2 regions of the Cupriavidus sp. 86D6 genome follow, and region 1 is predicted to be linked to the other one. Evidence: predicted binding sites of a transcription regulator. Region 1 holds the regulator's gene; the other holds the start of a gene.

Evidence for each region. Region 1 encodes FNR, which switches genes on or off when oxygen is low (the NO sensors DNR and NnrR bind a similar motif). Its sites were predicted from a motif close to TTGATNNNNATCAA; they were not measured.
Region 2: the regulator FNR is predicted to act here: its motif matches at 3,322-3,335, upstream of AC3G88_RS26440 (universal stress protein).

What each region holds. Positions count from the first base shown of each region.
Region 1 covers NZ_JBYPSB010000001.1:999,223-1,005,239, forward strand. The annotation lists gene ccoO (cytochrome-c oxidase, cbb3-type subunit II) at 1-173, shown strand, start outside; gene AC3G88_RS04580 (cbb3-type cytochrome oxidase subunit 3) at 178-336, shown strand; gene ccoP (cytochrome-c oxidase, cbb3-type subunit III) at 342-1,268, shown strand; gene ccoG (cytochrome c oxidase accessory protein CcoG) at 1,330-2,820, shown strand; gene AC3G88_RS04595 (hypothetical protein) at 2,868-3,077, shown strand; gene AC3G88_RS04600 (hypothetical protein) at 3,074-3,319, shown strand; gene fnr (fumarate/nitrate reduction transcriptional regulator Fnr) at 3,403-4,128, opposite strand; gene AC3G88_RS04610 (sulfite exporter TauE/SafE family protein) at 4,214-4,981, shown strand; gene scpB (SMC-Scp complex subunit ScpB) at 5,534-6,017, shown strand, end outside.
Region 2 covers NZ_JBYPSB010000019.1:7,202-13,218, forward strand. The annotation lists gene AC3G88_RS26415 (BON domain-containing protein) at 1-522, shown strand, start outside; gene AC3G88_RS26420 (hypothetical protein) at 585-833, opposite strand; gene AC3G88_RS26425 (universal stress protein) at 1,040-1,492, opposite strand; gene AC3G88_RS26430 (DUF6691 family protein) at 1,675-2,106, opposite strand; gene AC3G88_RS26435 (YeeE/YedE family protein) at 2,108-2,542, opposite strand; gene AC3G88_RS26440 (universal stress protein) at 2,742-3,182, opposite strand; gene AC3G88_RS26445 (hypothetical protein) at 3,431-3,775, opposite strand; gene AC3G88_RS26450 (DUF1488 family protein) at 3,865-4,143, opposite strand; gene AC3G88_RS26455 (hypothetical protein) at 4,445-4,960, shown strand; gene AC3G88_RS26460 (ElaB/YgaM/YqjD family protein) at 5,088-5,426, opposite strand; gene AC3G88_RS26465 (hypothetical protein) at 5,842-6,017, shown strand, end outside.

The DNA.
Region 1 (6,017 bases):
ATGCCGACATCGCTGGCGCACCGGAAGAGCTGGTGGGCAAGACCGAAGAGGACGCCATGGTCGCGTACCTGCAGGGTCTGGGCCTGAACCGTCGCAATGTCCGTCTGGATACGGCCCCCGCGCCCGCCGCGGCAGCGCCCGCGGCCGAGACGGCCGCACCCGCCAAGGAGTAACGCCATGGTGATCGTGACTTCCATTGCCACCGTCCTGTCGATGCTGACGTTCCTGGCCATCTGCTGGTGGGCGTGGTCGGCGGGCCGCAAGGCTGCCAACGAGGAATCGGCGATGCTGCCGTTTGCCTTGCCGGACGAACATAACAATCCAAGCCGGAACTAGTAACCATGAGCGATTTCATTTCCGATTTCTGGGGCTACTACATCACGGCCATCGCGCTCATTGGTATTGTCTGGTGCGTATGGCTGCTGTTTTCGCAACGGAAGATGCCGAAGGGCATCAGTACCACCGACGACACCGGTCACGTCTGGGACGGCGACCTGCGCGAACTGAACCATCCGCTGCCGCGCTGGTGGATGTGGATGTTCCTGCTGGCCTGCGTCTTCAGCGTGGCATACCTGGTGCTCTATCCGGGCCTGGGCACCTACGCCGGCGTGCTGAAGTTCTCGACGCAGGGCGAACTTGCCGCGCATCGGGAAGCGGCCGAGAAGATGCAGCACGAGATCTACGCCAAGTACCTGAAGATGGATGTCAAGCAGGTGGCCGCGGACCCCGATGCGCGCGAAATCGGCCAGCGCCTGTTTCTGAACTACTGCGCCCAGTGCCATGGCTCGGACGCGCGCGGCAGCCGCGGCTTCCCGAACCTGACCGACAACGACTGGCTGTATGGCGGTGATCCCGACACGATCCAGCAAACGATCGCGAAGGGCCGCAACGGCGTGATGCCGCCGTTTGCCGGCACGATCGATGCCAAGCTGGCCGGCGATACGGCGCAGTATGTGCGGTCGCTGTCGGGGCTGACCTACGACCCGATCCGGGCGTCGCGCGGCGAAAGCACGTTCAAGTCCACCTGCGCGGCCTGCCATGGCGCGAGCGGCAAGGGCAACCAGGCACTTGGCGCGCCCAACCTGTCCGACAACGTGTGGCTGTATGGCAGTTCGGAGGGCGTGATCGTCGAGGCCATCCTGAAGGGGCACAACGGCCATATGCCGGCTCATGAGGAAATCCTGACGCCCGAACGGATTCGCATGCTGACGGCATACGTCTGGGGCCTGTCGAACAGCAACGCGAACGCCGCATCCACAGGGCAATGACAAACCGTCCCCCGGGGTCCGGAGGCCACGCCATCCGGACCGGGGGCATGAGGGCTGAACAATGAGCGCGCCCCTGGAATCTCCCCCCACTACACGCGAATCAAGCGAGGCCGCCTGGCGGCCCGCACCGCCGCCAAAGCCGGCGGCCGACGCCACCGAAGAGGCCCTGTACGAAGTCCGGCGCAAAATCTACCCGCGCTCGGTCACGGGCGCTTTTTCGAGCTGGCGGGTCTGGCTGGTCATCCTCACGCAACTGGTCTACTACGGCACGCCGTGGCTGCAATGGAACGACCGGCAAGCCGTCCTGTTCGATCTCGGCGCCCGCAAGTTCTACATCTTCGGCCTTGTGCTGTGGCCGCAGGACGTGATCTACCTGGCGGTGCTGCTGGTCATCTCGGCGCTGGCACTGTTCCTGTTCACGGCCATCGCCGGACGGTTGTTCTGCGGGTACGCGTGCCCACAGACCGTCTATACCGAGATCTTCATGTGGATCGAGCGCCGGGTGGAGGGTGACCGCATCGCCCGCATCCGGCTGGACGGCGATCCGTGGAGCCTGCGCAAGATTCGTCTCAAGGCGACCAAGCACGCGCTGTGGATCCTGATCGCGCTGTGGACGGGCTTTACGTTCATCGGCTATTTCGCACCGATCCGCGAACTGGGCGGCGAGGTCCTGCACTGGACCCTCGGTCCGTGGCAGGCGTTCTGGATGCTGTTCTATGCGTTTGCCACGTGGGGCAACGCCGGGTTCATGCGCGAGCAGGTGTGCAAGTACATGTGCCCGTACGCGCGCTTCCAGAGCGTGATGGTGGACCGCGACACCTACGTCGTGACCTATGACGTGGGCCGTGGCGAACCGCGCGGCAGCCGGTCGCGCAAGGCGGACCACCACGCGGCTGGCCTGGGCGACTGCGTGAACTGCAGCATCTGCGTACAGGTGTGTCCGACCGGGATCGACATCCGCGACGGCCTGCAGTACGAGTGCATCGGCTGCGGCGCGTGCATCGACGCCTGCGACCAGGTCATGGACAAGATGGAGTATCCGCGCGGGTTGATCCGGTACACATCGGAAAACGCGATGCGCAAGAAGCTGTCGGCATCGGACGCCCGCAAGCGGCTGATGCGTCCGCGCACGATTGTCTACACGGCGATCTGGCTCGCCTTGACGGCAGGCTTCGTCACATCGCTGGCCATGCGCGCGCCGCTCAAGGTCGACATCATTCGCGATCGTGGCGCGCTCGGGCGCGAAGTGGAAGGGCGCTGGATCGAAAACGTGTACCGGCTGCAACTGATCAACGCCACCGAGGCGCCGATGAAGTTTCACGTGCAGGCGCAGAGCGACGCGTTGCAGGGCATGGTCGTGGAGTACGACCATGGCGCGGAATCGCTGTCGCCCACGTCGAACCGGCTGCTGCCGATCCGGATTCGTGTGCCGATCGACGATGCGAAGCAGGGTACGCACAAGATCGAGGTGACGGTCACCGCCGAGACCGAAACCGATCGGAAAGTGGATATCCGGCAAAGCACGAGTTTCATCGTGCCTCGCGATCTGTGATGCTGTCACGGATGGTGAGCCGGGACGAATGCCAATAGGAGAGCGCAATGACCCAACACCCCGCAAAGCCCTGGTACAGGGAGCCATGGCCCTGGATTTTGATGAGTGGTCCGCTGCTGGCGATGGTCGCTTGCGGTATCACGATCTGGCTGGCAAACACCCATGCCGATGTGCCGGTGAACGATGCCACGCGCCACGGACTAGTGGTCGAGAAGGCCGGTGCCGATCGCGCTGAACCCGCTGCGAGGCGCCCATGAGACTGCGCTGGCTGATGTGGGTGCTATGGCCGGCGTTTCTGATGGGCGGTGCGGCCACGGCGGTGGTGTTCTCGGTGGTGGATCCCGGAGACCTCAGCTTCTTCGGACAACCGGTAGAAGCTTCCCGGCAGGCGATCTACACCGTTGGCTTCCTGGTCGCGTGGTTGTTCTGCGCGTTGTCCAGCGGGCTCACGCTGTACACGATGCCGGTGAAGCTCAGCGACACCGATGAACTCGAATAGCAATGCAGAACAGGCGCTGCAAACAGAAAGGCCGCGCTGGATGGCTCCGGCGCGGCCTTTGTCGTGATGCGTGGCCCTGGCTTTCAGCAGGACCGGCTGTACACCTGCTTGATGCCTGCCATATCGACGAGCTTCACATGTCGCTGACGAATCTGGATCAGGCCTGCTTCGGCAAAGCGCGAGAACAGGCGGCTGACGGTCTCGAGTTTCAGGCCCAGGTAGCTGCCGATTTCCTCGCGGCTCATGCGCAGCACGAACTCGGTGGACGAATAACCGCGCGCCGACAGACGCTCGGACATGTTGACGAGAAACGCAGCCAAACGTTCTTCGGCGCGCATCGATCCGAGCGTGATCAGCATGACCTGGTCCTGCGAGATTTCCTTGCTCATCAGGCGCAGGAACTGGCCTTGCAGCGAGGGAAGGATGCTCGACAGCGATTGCAGGTCGTCGTAGCGTACGACGCAGACTTCGGCGTCTTCCAGCGCGGTGGCGTCGGAGGCGTGCTGCATCTCGCTGAGGCCATCGAGGCCGATGACTTCACCGGGCAGATGGAAGCCCGTGATCTGTGTGCGCCCGTCTTCCATCGTGACGTGCGTCTTCAGTGTGCCAAAGCGAATGGCGTAGACCGCATTGAGCGGTTCGCCCATCCGGTAAAGCGTTTCGCCCTTGTGAACACGCACGCGTTCCTGCACGAGCGTGTCCATCTTCGCCAGGTCTTGTTGCGACATGCCCACGGGCAGGCAAAGCTGGCCCATGGCACACGTTGAGCAACGGGGCGACATCTCGGTGACGGGAATGGAAGTCAACAATTGAAGTGCTCGTTATGAATGCGCTTGCAGCGAGGGCGCGATGCAGGCATTTTACAGCGTCATGTGACGCAGAAGCGAGGAACAGTTGCCTTTTGGTGTGCTTTTAAGCGTTTTTCTGATGGCATTGCTCGGTGGCATGCATTGCGCGGCCATGTGTGGAGGAATTGCTATTGCCGCGGAGCAGAAACAGCACCGCGATGTGGCAATTGTCATACACCGTACCGCTCGTCAGTGGTGGACTGCGCTGTGCATCATGCATGCAGGCCGCATCACGACATACATGCTGCTGGGTGCGGTGATGGGTGCTGTCGGTGCGACGGCGTGGCGGCAGGAGTATCTGCCATTGCAGCGATGGCTTTATGCCGGGGGCAGCATGATGCTGGTACTCACCGGTGTGTGGCTGTTGCGTGGACGCGTGATGCGTTCCGACTGGATCGAGCGGCTCGCCTCTCTGGCCGCCGTGCACGTGGTGCAGCGTGCGCGGGCCATGACCGCCCGACTGCCGGTGCGGCTACGTGGCGAGCGTCGCGCAACGCCGCTGTTGCGCCGATACGGTATGGGTCTGGCCTGGGGGCTGGTGCCTTGCGGAATGATCTATGGCGCATTGGCGCTGGCACTGCTGGCAGGCAACGCGGTGTCGGGCGCGCTGGTGATGGGCGCGTTCGGGCTCGGCACGCTGCCCAACCTGCTGGTGATCTCCGGGCTGTCGGGGTACCTGCGGCAACTCTCGCGCAAACCTGTGGTGCGGGTCGCGTCGGGGCTGCTGGTGATCGGCTTCGGCGTGCTCGGCGTGGCCCGGTCGATCTGGCTCCCGGACACGCTGGCCCAACACGGCTTTTGCGTGGTGTTCTGAATCGGCCACAAGGGCGGGTTGCGGGCGGGGCCGGGAATGCCATACAATCGACGGAACCACGGTATCGCGCCGCACCATTGCTCGGGGCGCCGCTGGGGCCGCATTCCTGATCTGGGGAGCGTGCCCAGGGTTTTTGGCCACTCCGGTGCGCCGAGAACGTCTCAACAGTCCATCCGGTTCAAAAGATCTGGTTAAAAGACCGGCTGCGGTTGGGAAATGGCGCCGGTCAGGGCAGGGTTGCCTGAGCCGATACCGTTTTGTTTCTTGCCGTCTTGGCCATCTGGTGGCCCTGGCGAATGTCCGCCCCGAAGGGAGAAGGCGCGACGCAAGAGGTCCGTTGACTGGTGAAACTGGCCAGCGCCGGACGATCTCCTGCCGGATCGACCCGGCATTTCGATGCAAAAGAACGAGGTGCGCACGGCTGCGCTGCATTAGGCAGGCGAGCTGGCTGCGCGATGAAATGGCGGCGGCTTCGGCCTCGCTGTATCTGCAATCTCCAGTGCTCCGGGATTCGTCCGGGGGCAGGTGCAAAGACAGGCTGCACGCAATCACATGAATACCCAAGAGGCGAAGATCGTCCTCGAGACCGCGCTGATCTGTGCGCAGGAGCCGCTGCGCGTTGGCGATCTGCGACGGTTGTTTGCCGACGACGTCGGTGCCGACACGATCCGAGTGCTGCTCGAGGAACTGCGGCAGGACTGGCAGCCGCGCGGGGTCGAACTCGTGGCGCTGGCCAGCGGCTGGCGCTTCCAGAGCCGCCCCGAGATGCGGGAATTTCTCGACCGGCTGAATCCGGAAAAGCCCCCCAAGTACTCGCGTGCGGTCATGGAGACCCTGGCGATCATCGCGTATCGCCAGCCTGTCACCCGTGGCGATATCGAGGAAATCCGGGGCGTGACGGTCAGCACGGACGTGATCAAGAAACTCGAGGATCGCAGCTGGATCGAAGTCATCGGCCATCGCGACGTGCCCGGTCGTCCCGCCTTGTACGCGACGACCAAGGCGTTCCTGGATGACCTTGGCCTGCGTTCGCTGG
Region 2 (6,017 bases), on a different contig from region 1:
GGTACGTACGCGGAAAAGATTGCCGCGGAATCCGCCGCCGAGCGCATAAGCGGTGTCAAAGGTGTCGTGGTCAAACTTGAGGTGACGCCGAAGTCAACGCTGGGCGACGAAGCTGTCGCGCTGGCCGCACGTAATGCGTTGCAATGGTATGTGCATGTGCCTGCCGAGAATCTGCACGTGGAAATCGAAAAGGGCTGGATTACGCTCCGTGGCACCGTCCAATGGGGCTTTCAACGCCGTGCGGCGGAAAACGCGGTCAGCCATATCCGCGGCGTGGTTGGTGTATCGAACCTGATCCGTGTCGTGCCGAAGATCGTGCCCGAGGCAATCGAAGGAAAGATCGAATCCGCGCTTCGGCGTCATGCGGAACGTGAAGCCCATCACATCTCCATCAACGCAAACGCCGGCGTCGTCACGCTAGAAGGAACCGTCGACTCGCTGGCCGAGCGCCGAGCCGCTGCCGGCGCCGCATGGTCCGCACCAGGCGTTTCCGATGTCGTCAACAATCTCCGCATACGATAGCCGACATCCAACATGCCTTACGTCAATACCCCCTCGAAGACCGAATGCGTGCGTGTGCCCGCCTATTCTGGTTTGAGTCCTGTCTTGGCGCGCCCTCGTTTCCCGCTTCCGATGGATTGATTCCATTGGATCCGATGCTGCGTCGGCGATACTTTGACCATCAGGATCAGCCGCCACAGCCGGTGGCTCAAGCACGCACGCAGCCTTTGGGGAAACGTCAAGGCATTCAAGACAGCCTGCATCGCCGTGCGCGCGTCCTGGCTCGGCCAGTGCGACATACTGATGCGGATTCGCGGATTGGCAAGCGCCATCTCCGAGCCACAGCAGACGGAACACCCTGCAGGGCCGCCGCGGGCTACAGCCCGGTCATGATTCGATCAATATCGATACCACACGGGATTCTCCGCCAGTGACACCAGTCACGCCACCAGCGTGGCTGGTGCAAGAACTGGTCTGGCGCGGTCCAGATCGATCGCTCTTATTTGCAGCAGAAAAACTTGCAGCATAAAACCGACGGTTATCGCGAGGCTTCCCCTAGCGCCTCGCCGGGAGCAGTCTCATGCGTGCGCGGCGCCTCCCTGACCAGAAGCACCGGCACGGCGGAGGATCGCGCCAATGATTCGGCTACGCTCCCTAGAAATACGCGCCTCAGTCCGTGACGCCCGTGGGTGCCCACCACCACTACGTCGGCGTGCGATGCGTTGATCTGCTCCAAAATCTGCCCGGCGACATCACCCAGACAGATGATGTTATCGATCAATGTCGTCGTGCACTTTACGCCGGCCTGTTCGGCCGCGCCTGCAGCGTCGCGCAAGAGATTCTTACCGTACTCCAGCAGTTCCGGAATGATATCCGCCCGGATTCCGTAACCGCTGTCGTACTGCAAGAACGAGTAGTCAATTACGTGCACGACTTCTAGTTGCGCACGGCATGCCGCCGCGAGCCCGATCGCCTCAGTCAGCGCACGCATGGCGCAGGCGCCGCCGTCAACGGCGACAGAACATGGTGATACATCGACCGTCTCCCAATCCATTCGCCCGGGCATGATGGCCAGTGCTTTGCGTAACGACCTGTCAGTTTCGATTCTGGTATAGCAGGTCGACCTGTAGTTGATTTGTGTCAACCCACGTTCGACCTACGATCAGCCCACGCTCAAGCGCGCGCCACACGCGATTTCACCTGTTCGATAAGTTCGAACACCATCATCCCCGCCGGCATGGCTAGGACGAAACCGGCGGCCTTCGGATATCCCGCTCCCAACGCCACCAATGCGGGCCCAGGGCAGAAGCCCGCCAGCCCCCAGCCGATGCCGAAGGCGGCACTGCCAAGGATCAGGCGCCATGTGATCGACGTGCTGGAGGGCCACTGCATCGGTAATCCGAACCACGAACGTGCACGGCGCCGGGCGATCAGAAATCCGAGTGCGGCCAGCGAGATCGCACCGACCATGACAAAAGCGAGCGAAGGGTCCCACACGCCGGCAAGGTCCAGGAAGCCCAGGACCTTGGCAGGGTTCGCCATGCCCGACACCATCAGGCCGAGCCCAAATACCAGCCCAGCTACCCACGCAGTGATCGTGCCCATCTCAGGCTCCCAGCAAATGACGTTGTACGAAGACGGTCAGGAAGCCGGCTGCCATGAAGGTAAGCGTGCCGGAAATCGACCGTACCGAACCGCGCGAGATTCCGCACACGCCGTGCCCACTGGTACATCCGCTTGCGTATCGCGTGCCGATGCCCACGAGCAAGCCGGCCACCAGTACTTGGGTCCAGCCAGCCTCGATGCTGGCAACGGCAGGATGACCCGCCAGGCGGCCCAGCACCGGTGCGGCGAGCAGCCCCGCAAGGAAGGCAATGCGCCACGCCATGTCGCGGCGAGGCATGCCCAGCAATCCGCCCAGGATGCCGCTGATGCCGGCAATGCGGCCGTTGAAAAGAATCAGCACGGCCGCCGCCAAGCCGATAAGAAGCCCGCCCGCGAGCGACAGCGATGGGGTGAAGTGATCAAGATCCAGCATCATGGGTTTTCCTATTCGATATTTACTCCTGAACCGCGGACATCGGGAGGTGCGAGAGGTTCCGACAGGCGCAATCGGCTCGTGTCGACGACGGCCGGCGCGGGCCGCCAAGAATCTGTGGCAACGTCGAATTGTCGCTGCCCGATGCGCCCGGCAGGACCACGAACCGGCTTTACTGTCTGGCATCAGACATGCCATGTTATCAGCCGCGCGCGGCTTCACCTTTCACCAGAATGACAGGGCACGGCGCATGAGCGATGACACGGCCCGCCACGGAACCGACGATGGCATCGAAGAACGCACCCCGGCCGTGAGTACCCATCACAATCGCCGACGCATCGACGGATCGTGCAAATTCGACGATGCGTTCTGGCGCGAATCCAGTGAGCGCGTGCTGCTCGAACGATACGCCGCCGAGGTTCAGGATCTCGGCGGCCGAGCGCAATGTCCGGCTGCTTTCATCCGCGTGCCATTCTGCCAGGTCGGTCGCGCTGATGTATGACTTCACCTCGCCCGACACGTCCGGCATGCAATGAATCAGATGGACGATCAATGGTCCCTTCAGCAATTTTCCGGCGGCCACAAATTGCGCCGCCGCATCGCTGTACGTTGACCCATCAGCGGCAAGTACGATGGATTGCATTACAGACTCCTTGAATCGAGGACGGCAACACACTTGTTCGGCGCACAGCACTGAAAAGGACACTAACGCGACACGGTGATTCTAAAACCGGTGTACCCGCCCTTGTTTTGACAAGGTAAGCGATCTATCCTCCATCGATTTGGGCTGGATCAAGGAAAAGGTCTTTGTCCTTCGCAGAGTACGGGGAACGGCGTGATTGTTATCATCGCATTATCGGCATGTTCGAGCGGGTGCACCCGAGACCTATTTCAAGGGACAACAGGGTCGTCTTTCATCCTAACCAACGAATGCCGGCGAAGGATGCCTTGTTTGTCAAAGGACAGTACCAGGCTGTACTTGGCGCTCCAAGCGGCTTCCCTGCGCCGCATCGGGACATAACCCTGATGGTTGTGGTCAAGCTGATAAGTCAGGATGCGGCCATCTTCCCACACCGCGCTCGGCTCGGCCAATTTCATGTACACGTCCTCCCGGGTTGTGACGCCGTCCTGCAGGAATGTCAGAAGGTGTGGATCGCCTGGAGGATAGCTCGCGCAAGCGGTGAGGATCGCCAATAGGATGACAATGGCACGGCGACGGGCCCAGATAGTTTTCATCGTCAATCATCTCTTCGCAAGACGCTCGGCTTGGCTCGCTTGTGGTTTACCGCAACTCTCGCAACGTTCAAGATCCCGCTGTCTTGCAGTTACATGCCAAATCGAAAATGCCCGCTGTGCAGCAAGATGCTGTGGGCGCCGGTCATCTCGAACAGTCCGCGGGCCATCGTCTCGATGGCACCCTTGTGCTTCTGATAGGCCACGAACAGGTCTTCTGGCTGACATGATCGCGCACCGAAATGGTCCTCCAGAGCTTCGGCCGTAATGCCGTAGCACGCCGGCGCACCATCGACGTGCGCCTGGCACTGAAGGCTTGGGCCTGCGGAGCAGTAGGTGGGCAACATGACTGAAAACTCGATTGTGCTCATGATGTGTTCGGTGAAATGTCGCCGTACCCTGAGATGTCACCTTCCCTAGACTAGGCGTTGGCGGGATCGGTGATTTGATTCACCGCAAGGGCGGAAGCATCGCACCACGCCGCGCGTGGGTTGCGCGCCGCCTGTCCGGTAGTGGGCGACATCGAAGCCGTAACTGGCGCCGTTGGTGACAGCTCGCCCTGGCCCCTTATCGTTGCATGACAAATCGCCTTGCGCTGTATCAACTGCCACCGCCCATGCGGACATAAAGTAAAGTCCAACGCGGCAACGCAATCACAAAGCGGATTCGATCATGAGCTTCCTTGGCAGTCCCCGCTCCTGGGTCAACGTCATGATCCTCGCTGCCTTCACCGCATCGGCCGGAACGGCCGGCGCCCAAGCGTCTGCGTCTGCAAGCACGCCCAAGACCGCCCTGCAGCAGGGCGCCACCAGCATTCCGTACCTGTCGGGCGGCATCGGCGCCGACGATGTGGCCCGCATGCGCGCGCTCGCGCCGCAGTTCAACGTGCACCTGCGGTTCCAGGATCGGTCGGATGGCGCGTCGCTTGCGGACGTCAAGGTGCTGCTGCTCAATGCGCGACACGAACGCGTCCTGCGCGTGGTGAGCGAGGGGCCGCTGTTGTATATGCGGGTGCCGCCCGGCCAATACTATCTGGCGGCGGTGTACCAGGGCATCATCCAGGAACACGCGCTGATCGTTGGCCGCAAACCAGTAGATCTGACCATCTCGTTCACAATGAATAGCGAGGAAGGCACTTGGCAGTACTGCAAGCGCCAGGCCAACCTGTGCGAAGGCATCACCCCGTAAGTGCGTGGCACGTCGAGGGCGGATGACGAGGCGAACACATGCGGGCGCGGAATCGGCGGCAGCCTCGCTCTGCGGAACATGAACCGGCCGCCTTCAGACAAGCAAGCCGTCGGCTTCGGTGAAGAGATTAGTGGCGTCGGCTGCCCGCCAAGGTCGAAATGGCACCGATGGCGGCAGACAGCAAGGCCACCGTGCCGATGCACCGCCATGGGTGCTCATGCACGTAAGCGTCGGTGGCCTTTGTGAACTCGCGTGTACGCTGGCGCGCGCCTTCGCGCAGCATGCCCATGCGTTGACGGAAGTCTTCCACGCGTCTTTTCATATCGGCATGGGCCGCGGCCGAGCGGCCAGATGCTTCGCTGGCCACCTCGCGCAATAACGCTTGCGCATCGGCAACCAGAACGTTGAGATCATTGATCAGGGCATCGCGGTAGGCGGGAAGCGTGGCGTGCACATCGTCGTTCATCTTGCGTCTCCTTTGGGTCATGCATGGTTCGTTTGGCAATGCACGAAGCGTAGGTGGCAAGGGCGACCGAGAGTTGGGATAGATCAAGGAACATGTGGTGTCATGGATCGCGCCCGCGGTACTAGACGATGAAATCAGACATGTAACCGCAGAAGCTGGTCAGCGATGCACTGGAATGAGACCCGCCATCCTCGCGCGCCCGATCGGCGAGTCTCCGACGCCGGGTCCCCCGCCTACATGTTGGAAAGCTCGGATAGGCCAGGGCGAGGCAAGTCACGTGGCATCGTCGATGCGCCCCCCAATTGATCGTTATCAAACAGCTATGGGTTTTAGCGCACTAACGATTTGACAGTGGCTATCTTCACTAGGCAAAAGACGAGACACAAACAGTTGCCGCTGCCACCGGAGACATGCCATGTTGAGTGCCCATGAAATCGCCGCGTTGATGGTGCTGGGATCGCTGGGGTCGTGCCGCGATATCGATCCGCGCGATCTGGCCGCGCTTGCCACCCGCCGCTTGGTCGATATGGCCGACGCACCGACCGCGTCTCCCTCGGCGCACCTTACCCCGGCCGGGTATCAGGTCTTGGG